Regions from separate parts of the Billgrantia hypersalina genome, predicted to be linked through region 2. Evidence: predicted binding sites of a transcription regulator. Region 2 holds the regulator's gene; each other region holds the start of a gene.
What was found. Region 2 encodes sigma-54, which starts transcription at its own class of promoters, with help from an activator protein. Its sites were predicted from a motif close to TGGCACNNNNNTTGCTNT; they were not measured.
Positions count from the first base shown of each region.

Region 1: a site for sigma-54 is predicted at 1,311-1,328, ahead of ACOJCM_RS01100 (urease accessory protein UreD). Genes of this name have one in related genera too.
Region 3: a site for sigma-54 is predicted at 1,427-1,444, ahead of glnA (glutamate--ammonia ligase). Genes of this name have one in related genera too.
Region 4: a site for sigma-54 is predicted at 1,238-1,255, ahead of ACOJCM_RS10510 (ANTAR domain-containing response regulator). Genes of this name have one in related genera too.

Region 1 covers NZ_JBMIQI010000003.1:31,214-33,411, forward strand. The annotation lists gene ACOJCM_RS01090 (urease subunit beta) at 1-53, opposite strand, end outside; gene ACOJCM_RS01095 (urease subunit gamma) at 64-366, opposite strand; gene ACOJCM_RS01100 (urease accessory protein UreD) at 384-1,277, opposite strand; gene urtE (urea ABC transporter ATP-binding subunit UrtE) at 1,516-2,198, opposite strand, start outside.
Region 2 covers NZ_JBMIQI010000018.1:625,237-627,434, forward strand. The annotation lists gene lptB (LPS export ABC transporter ATP-binding protein) at 1-42, shown strand, start outside; gene ACOJCM_RS17445 (RNA polymerase factor sigma-54) at 198-1,616, shown strand; gene hpf (ribosome hibernation-promoting factor, HPF/YfiA family) at 1,725-2,033, shown strand; gene ptsN (PTS IIA-like nitrogen regulatory protein PtsN) at 2,040-2,198, shown strand, end outside.
Region 3 covers NZ_JBMIQI010000010.1:73,321-75,518, forward strand. The annotation lists gene glnA (glutamate--ammonia ligase) at 1-1,287, opposite strand, end outside; gene ACOJCM_RS06970 (hypothetical protein) at 1,654-2,196, opposite strand.
Region 4 covers NZ_JBMIQI010000011.1:704,726-706,923, reverse strand. The annotation lists gene ACOJCM_RS10515 (nitrate reductase) at 1-875, opposite strand, end outside; gene ACOJCM_RS10510 (ANTAR domain-containing response regulator) at 1,293-1,925, shown strand; gene ACOJCM_RS10505 (CmpA/NrtA family ABC transporter substrate-binding protein) at 1,922-2,198, shown strand, end outside.

The DNA of each region.
Region 1 (2,198 bases), on a different contig from region 2:
CCCGCGCAGAGCTCGATCTCGCCGTCTTTCAACTGATACTCACCGGGAATCATCGCGAGCTCCTTACACAATGGGAGAATGCACCGTCACGAGTTTCGTTCCGTCCGGAAAGGTCGCCTCAACCTGTACCTCGTCGACCATCTCCGGAACCCCTTCCATGACCTCGTCGCGGCCCAGGATCTCGCGGCCGTAGCTCATCAGCTCGGCGACGCTGCGACCGTCGCGTGCGCCCTCCATGATCTCGAAGCTGATCAGAGCCACCGCTTCGGGGTAGTTGAGCTTGAGTCCTCGGGCCCGGCGCCGCTCGGCCAGCTGGGCGGCAGAGAATAGCAACAGCTTGTCCTTGTCTCTCGGGGTCAGTTCCATGCGTGTCTCCTGGCAAGTCAGGTGAACCAGATACGGGGAGAATGGGAAGGCAACCCGGCCAACAGCGGCCGCAGGCAATCCCAGGCCTGCCGACAGATTTCCCAGGCCTCGTTGCGTTCGTGCCCCAGGTAGCGCAGCAGCAGCACGCCATGGCGTACCGTCACCGCCCAGCGCGGGCTCGCTGTCATGACGTCGCGCAGTCGCTCGATGGCGGCGGGTTGGTCGGCAAGGCCCACGGCCCAGAGCGTGGCCTGCACGCTGGCTCCGCCCTGCCCCCAGCGGCCCGCGAAGCGCGGGTGAGCGGGATCGAGCGGCTGTCGTTCCCACCACAGCGGCTGGCCATCACGGCTAAGGCGAAAGCGCTGGTCGATGCGACCTGAAGCGTAGGGCAGCCGGCTGGCCGGCCGTCCCAGGGCCAGCACTTCCCAACCCAGGCAGCGCGCGTCGCCGGACAGCGCTATCTCGGTAGACTGCTCGCCCCGTGAGCCATCGAAGGCGATGGTCTCCTGGGGTAACCACTCGAGCAGCCCACCCGGCGCCACCGACAGTGCGGTGCGCTGCATCCAGGCCACGCCGTGGCTGTCGGCGCGGTAGAGCTTGTTGGCCGCCGGCGTGGTCAACAAGGCGTGGGCGCCGGACTCGACCCGGGCCGTTATCGTCAGCGAATCGCCGCTGACCAACCCCCCGGGGGGATGCAACAGGTAGACGTGGCAGGCGCCGTCCCGGCCTTCGGGATAGAACGGCCGCTGTACCCGCAGTGGCCCATGATGGCGCGCCCTCGCCAGGCGGGTGACACCCTGGCGAGCCTCGAAGCCTAGCGCGAGCGACGCCGCCCAATGTCGGCCGGCATCGAAGCGATGGCCGGAATCCGTCGGCGGCATGACAATGGCTGAGGGTTCGAAAGCGGTCATGAAGAGTCCGGGCTTGGCGAATATGACCAGCTTTCAGCAAGCCCCGTACCATAAAGGGGAATGGCCTGATAGATCCTTAGGCATCAATGTCTTAAATGGAATACGGCAGGCCGCATGAGAGGCCTGCCGTTTCCTTTCGGTGCAGCCGGGAACCATCCGCGCACCTTGGAAGTGCAGCGAGTCTTCCAAGCACATCAAACTGGTGCACCAGTGCATAGTCCTGCAACGCCAACGAGCGCTACACCGTCAGGTGCTCCTTGATCAGCGTATCGGTCAGCTCGCCGATTTCACCCTTGGCCACCGGCCGGCCGCGATCCATGATGGCGAAGCGGTCGGCGTACTTGCGGGCGAAAGGCAGCTTCTGCTCCACCAGCAGCACGCTCAACCCATCTTCGGCGATCAACTTGCGGATCACCTCGCCGATCAGCGTGACGACATTGGGCTGGATGCCCTCCCCCGGCTCGTCGAGGATCAGCAGGCGCGGTTCGAGCACCAGCGCTCGGCCGATGGCGAGCTGCTGCTGCTGGCCGCCGGAAAGATCGCCGCCGCGGCGCTGCCGCATCTCCTCGAGGACGGGGAAGAGTTCATAGATGCGCGCCGGAATGGTGCGCCGGCCATCACCGCGGGCCGCAAGTCCCGTACGCAGGTTCTCCTCCACGGTCAGCAGGGGGAATATCTGTCGCCCCTGGGGTACGTAGCCGATCCCCAGGCGCGAGCGATCCTCCACCCGACGCTGGGTCAGTTCCACGTCGTCGGCGTAGCGAATGCTGCCGGAAGCCACCGACACCTCGCCCATGATCGCCTTCATCAGCGTGGTCTTGCCTACCCCGTTACGGCCCATCACGCAGGTGCACTGCCCCGCCGGCACGCTGAGGTCGAGGTCCCACAGCGTGTGGCTCTCGCCATAGAATTGGTTGAGCT
Region 2 (2,198 bases):
CGGGTGCGGGAGGTGTACCTGGGTGAAGATTTTCGGCTATAGCCACTTTTTCTCTGAGCAACCTCTTGATCGGCAAGCGCATATACTGTAAAGGCATGAATATTGCCGATGGCATGCTTATTGCAGAGCTTATCCTTGCAAGTCATCGCCCGGCGGTCTAGGGTAGAGCTTCCCCGGCAGATGAGCCCGTTATCCTCATGGCCATGAAAGCATCCTTGCAACTACGGGTCGGCACCCAGCTGACCATGACACCGCAACTGCAGCAGGCTATCGCCCTGCTGCAGCTCTCGACACTCGACCTGCGTCAGGAGATACAGCAGGCGCTCGAGTCCAATCCCATGCTGGAGCTTGACGACGGCTTTGGCGAACAAGCGGTCGGCCAAGCCGAGAGCGACGACTGGGCCAGTGAAATCCCCAGCGAACTGTCTACCGACAGCGACTGGACGGATACCTATCCCGATCATGCCATGAACTCAGGCAGTAGCGGTGAAGGACCGGATTTCGAACGCCAGGCGTCGGGGCAGACACTCGCCGGCCACCTGATCTGGCAATTGGCGATGACCGATCTGAACGAACGCCAGCGCCAGATCGCTGAAAGCCTGATCGATGCGGTCGACGGCACGGGCTATCTGGCCCAACCGCTGGAGGAGATTCGCGACGGGCTGCGCCAGCAGGGGCTCGAAGGGCTGCCGACCCGTGAAGTCGAGCAGATACTACTGCGCCTGCAACAGTTCGAGCCTACCGGCGTCTTCGCTCGCGACCTGCGCGAATGCCTGATGTTGCAGTTGGCCACGCTGCCCGACGATACGCCTCTGCTACCTCAGGCGCGGCGCCTGGTTCGACAATTCCTCGAGGCACTGGCAGCCGATGATCGCCGCCTGCTCAAGCGCCGCCTGGGGCTTGACGACGAGTCACTCGACGATGTCATCGCCCTGGTGCGCTCGCTGGACCCGCGCCCGGGCAGCGCCTATGCCGAGGTCGGCAGCAATTACATCACGCCGGACCTGATCGCCTATCACGATGAGTCGGGCTGGCGTGTGGAGCTCAATGCAGAGGCGCTTCCGCGGCTGCGCATCCAGCCCGACTACGTTGCCCTGGTGCGGCGCGCGGACAAGAGCCAGGACAACCAGTTTCTCAAGGATCACCTGCAGGAGGCACGCTGGCTCATGAAGAGCCTGGCGAGCCGCAACGATACGCTGCTGCGCGTCGGGCGCGAAATCATGGCACGCCAGATCGACTTCCTCGAACAGGGCGAGGAAGCCATGAAACCGCTGGTGCTGGCGGACATCGGCCAGGCGGTCGACATGCACGAGTCGACGATCTCTCGGGTGACGACACAGAAGTTCATCCACACGCCCCGTGGCGTCTTCGAGTTGAAGTACTTCTTTTCCAGCCAGGTCGGCGGCAACGGTGACGGCGATGCTCACTCAAGCACGGCCATCCGCGCCCGAATTCGCAAGCTGATCGCCGACGAACCGCCACGCAAGCCGCTCTCCGACAGCCGCTTGGTGGAACTGCTGGCCGACGATGGCATACAGGTGGCACGCCGGACCGTTGCCAAGTATCGTGAAGCACTGGGAATCCCTTCCTCGAGCGAACGCAAGCGTTTTCGCTGAGCCCAGAGCGAAGCGTTGACGCCGGGCAAGGCCTTCGTTCGGAGGGGTTTGCAGGGAGGCAAAAAGGGTTACAATCGTACTACCACACGAAGGACGAAGGAGCTTGTCATGCAAGTCAACATCACCGGCCATCATGTTGAGCTGACCGATTCGCTGCGTGACTATGTGAGCGAAAAGCTGAACCGCGTCCAGCGACATTACGACAATATCACCAATGTTCAGGTCACCCTCTCCATCGAGAAGGAGCGCCAACAGGCCGCCTGTACGCTGCACGCCGCCGGTGCCGATCTGCACGCCGAAGCTTCCGATCCCGACATGTACGCCGCCATCGATGCGCTGACCGACAAGCTCGACCGCCAATTGGTCAAACACAAGGAAAAGGCCCAGGCCCGCGCCCAGGGCGCCGGCATTCGCTGAGACGCCATGACACTGGAAACCATCCTGCCCCCGGAGCGTGCCCTGTTCGACGTTCCCGGGGGCAGCAAAAAGCGGGTGCTGGAGTTCTTCAGCACTTTCATTGCGCAGAACACCCCGAGCCTCGACAGCCAGGAGGTCTTCGGCAGGTTGATCGGTCGCGAGCGG
Region 3 (2,198 bases), on a different contig from region 2:
GGTGAGGAAGGCGCGGTCCTTATCCAACGCCTCCAGGGCCTGGTCCAGGCTATGCGCCACGGTCGGCACCTTCTTGCCCTCTTCCGGCGGCAGGTCGTAGAGGTTCTTATCCATCGCATCGCCGGGGTGGATCTTGTTCTTGATGCCGTCGATACCGGCCATCAGCATGGCGGCGAAGCACAGGTAGGGGTTGGCGGTCGGGTCGGGGAAGCGAAGCTCGACGCGCTTGCCCTTGGGGCTCGCGGTGTACGGGATGCGGATGGAGGCCGAGCGGTTGCGCGCGCTGTAGGCCAGCATGACCGGCGCCTCGAAGCCCGGCACCAGACGCTTGTAGGAGTTGGTGGAAGCGTTGGCAAAGGCGTTCAGGGCACGAGCGTGCTTGATCACGCCACCAATGTAGTAGAGGGCCATTTCAGACAGCCCAGCGTACTGGTCGCCGGCGAACTGGTTCTGGCCATCCTTCCAGAACGACTGGTGCACGTGCATGCCGCTGCCGTTGTCGCCGACCAGCGGCTTGGGCATGAAGGTCGCGGTCTTGCCGTAGGCGTGAGCCACGTTGTGGATCACGTACTTCATTTCCTGAACTTCGTCGGCCTTCTTCACCAGCGTGTTGAACTTCACGCCGATCTCGTTCTGGCCGGCGTTGGCCACCTCGTGGTGGTGCACCTCGACGGTCTGGCCGATGGCTTCCAGGGTGTTGCACATGGCGCCACGGATGTCATGGAAGCTGTCGACCGGGGGCACCGGGAAGTAGCCGCCCTTGACGCGCGGACGGTGCGCCAGGTTGCCGCCCTCGACCTGACGGTCGGTGGACCAGGCGCCCTCTTCGGAGGTGATCTTGTACATGGCACCTTCGATATCGGCCTTCCAGTGCACCTCGTCGAAGATGAAGAACTCGGGCTCGGGTCCGAAGAAGGCGGTATCGCCCAGGCCAGTGGACTGCAGGTAGGCCTCGGCGCGCTTGGCGATGGATCGCGGGTCGCGCTCGTAGCCCTGCATGGTGGCCGGCTCGATGATGTCGCAGCGCAGCACCAGGGTGGCGTCCTCGGTGAACGGGTCGAGGAAGGCGGTGCCGTCTTCCGGACGCAGGATCATGTCGGACTCGTTGATGCCCTTCCAGCCGGAAATCGAGGAGCCGTCGAACATCTGGCCGTTCTCGAAGAATTCCTCGTCCACGTCACGGGCCGGAATGGTGACGTGCTGTTCCTTGCCCCGCGTGTCGGTGAAGCGCAGGTCCACCCACTTCACATCGTGTTCTTCGATCAGGGCGAGAGTCTTGGCTGACATGTATGTCCTCCGTTTGAGCTGTGGCTCGATTCGTTTGGCTGAAGACCACTGGCGCTGGTTGAATCCAGCGCCTGTTGTAGCACGCTGTGGGCCAGGCTGCCCACGATCGCCATGCAGGGCATGGAGAGCTGACCGTCTTGATGCAGAAGCCGTGCCAAAATTGCACCAAGCAAGACCTGGATTAGGCTACTTTTTGTTTTGAAAGGGAAATAAACCACCGCCGACTGCACCTCATTGCACCAGGCCCGCCCTCAGCCTGACGCAGGTACCAAGAAAGCGCAAAAAAGAGCACCGCTTTGGTGCATGGAGAATGGATATGCACCAAGAAAGAGCGAACGAAGGAGGAGGGGGAGCAGCGCGCCGGGATCAGCCGCCGTGGAACACAACGCGGGCCTGGCAGGCGCGCAGCCGTTCGAGCAGATCGGGCAGCGCATCGCAGCCCAGCTGCGGGTCGAAGCCGCCGATACGCTCGAACCATTCGCGAGCCACCCAGAAGGTATCTCGGGGAGAGGTCTTGTGCAGCCAGCTCCACCATCGCCTCGTACGACGCTGGCGATACAGCGGAGAGACGGCAGCATCCCATTTCCTGCCCAATTCGAACTCCGCCATCCGCTGGCTCAACCAATCAATGGCATGGCACGCCCCGAGCCCGGGAAACATCAACACCTCCCCATGGCTGGCCCCAACGGCCGCGTTCAAACGTCGCCCCAAGGTCGGCGCACTGCACGGCAGCAGTATCGCCTGGTGGCGACGAGCCAGATCCGGCAGGCGCCGGTCGCCGGTATCATCCACCAGCAGCAGCTCATATCCGCCTTGCCACTGTCTTGCCGCCTGCCCGAGGCTGAGCAGGTTGTGAGGCAGTTGCGCTCCTGCGGTTCGGGCATCGAGGAAGACGCTGGGTAAAGTCATCG
Region 4 (2,198 bases), on a different contig from region 2:
CCCTGGGAGAACAGCGTGACCACGTGCAAATGGCTGGCGAACCAGTAGAAGAAGGTTTCCAGGCGTTCCGCATCGAGATCGCAGTCGGCGGCGATGGCTTCCACGCCGTCATCCTGCTCGCGCGCCGCGGCCAGCGCCTCCTCGAAGCCCTGGACATGGGCTTCCAGATAGACCCTATCGAGCTTGTCGCGCTCGGCCATCCACGCCAGCAGCCCCGTGAACAGGCGCGCATCGCTGCCGGGCGCCAGGCCCAGGTAGAGATCGGCGAGCTCGCAGGTATCGGTGACCCGCGGGTCGATCACCACGATACGCAGCAGCGGGTTGCGCTGCTTGGCCACCTTGAGCCGCTGGTAGAGCACCGGATGATTCCAGGCCAGGTTGGAGCCCACCAGCACCACCAGCTCGGCCTCCTCGAGATCCTCGTAGCTGCACGGCACGGCGTCGGCGCCGAAGGCGCGCTTGTGGGCGGCCACCGCCGAGGCCATGCACAGCCGGGAGTTGGTATCCAGGTGCGGCGTGCCGAGAAAGCCCTTGAACAGCTTGTTGGCGACGTAATAGTCCTCGGTCAGCAGCTGCCCCGAGAGATACGCGGCCAGCGCCTGCGAACCGTGGGCGGCCTGCACGGCCGTGAGCCGCTCGGCCACGGTATCCAAGGCGGTTTCCCAGTCCGTTTCGACGCCATCGACCCGGGGCCGGGTCAGGCGACCGTGATGGCCCAGCGTCTCATGCAGTGCCGAGCCCTTCACACACAGTCGGCCAAAGTTGGCGGGGTGCGCCGGGTCGCCCTGCACGTCGACGATCTCGCCGTTATCGACGCTGGCCAGCACGCCACAGCCAACGCCGCAGTAGGGGCAGGTGGTTCGGGCCTCGCGCATGTCGATCTCCTGTCGGTTGGCTCGCGAAACGACGACGCCCGCCAACGGCCATCCCCAGGGAGGCGTTGACGGGCGTCGTTGCCGCTCGGGACGCAGCACGGCACGTCCCGTTGCAAATGCTTTTGTCCTCATCAAGCAGAATGCATGCCAATACCGTGAGTCGCGCGGCGATATCAGCCGGATGGCGCCGTGCCCTGCCGTATCTCTTACCTCCAGCCTCGCGGCAGCGCACCATGCCCGGCGCGAAACCCGCCTCACTGCACCAGGCTGGTGCCGAAATGCCGAACCCGGCGCTGCGTCGCAACACGCAAGCCCATGGCCGGCTGGCCGCAAGCCACGCACGACGCGCCCTCCGCCGCTTCTGGAATGTTTCTTGCTTCTGCTAGATGGAGCCTTGTCCGGAGTCGAGCGACGCCTATGCCATCCCCCTTGAACATCCTGCTGGTCGACGACGAGGTGGTACGTGCCGCCATGGTCGAGGAGGCGCTGATGGTCGAAGGCCACCGGGTCATCTGTCGGCTCTCGAGCCCGGCCAGCCTCAACGAGATGGTCGCGCGCCACCAGCCCGACGTGGTGATCATCGACATGGAGAGCCCCGACCGGGACACCCTGGAGAGCATGGCCCTGCTCAATCGCGAGAACCCTCGCCCGGTGGTGTTCTTCGCCGACCAGCACGACTCCAGCATGCTCCAGGCCGCGCTCAAGGCCGGCGTCAGCGCCTACGTGGTCGACGGCCTGGTGCCCGAGCGGGTCGAGGCCATCGTCGAAGTGGCCATTGCCCGCTTCGACGCCTTCCAGAACATGCGCCAGGAGCTCGACAAGGCGCGCAACCAGTTGGCCGATCGCAAGCGTATCGAGCGCGCCAAGGGGCTGCTGATGAAGCACCAGGACTGCGACGAGGAGCAGGCTTACCGCATGCTGCGCAAGCTGGCCATGGATCGCGGCCAGCGCATCTCCGACGTGGCCGACAGCGTCATCGACATTCTCGACCGCCTGAACCCCATATCGCCCCAGGGGCGATCCGCTGAAAAACGGGGACCCCGCTCATGAGCCACCCGCAACACCATGCCGCCAGCCCGGAACGCGAGCGCCTTACCCTCGGCTTCGTGCCGTTGACCGACGCCGCCCTGCTGATCGTCGCCCGCGAACGGGGCTGCTTCGCCGCCGAGGGGCTGGACGTCAGCCTGTCGCGGGAGAACGCCTGGTCCACCCTGCGCGACAAGGTGGCCGCCGGCCTGCTCGACGGGGCCCAGATGCTCGCCCCCATGCCCCTGGCCATGAGCCTGGGGCTGGGCCGCGCCCCCTGCGAGGCGCTCGCCCCGC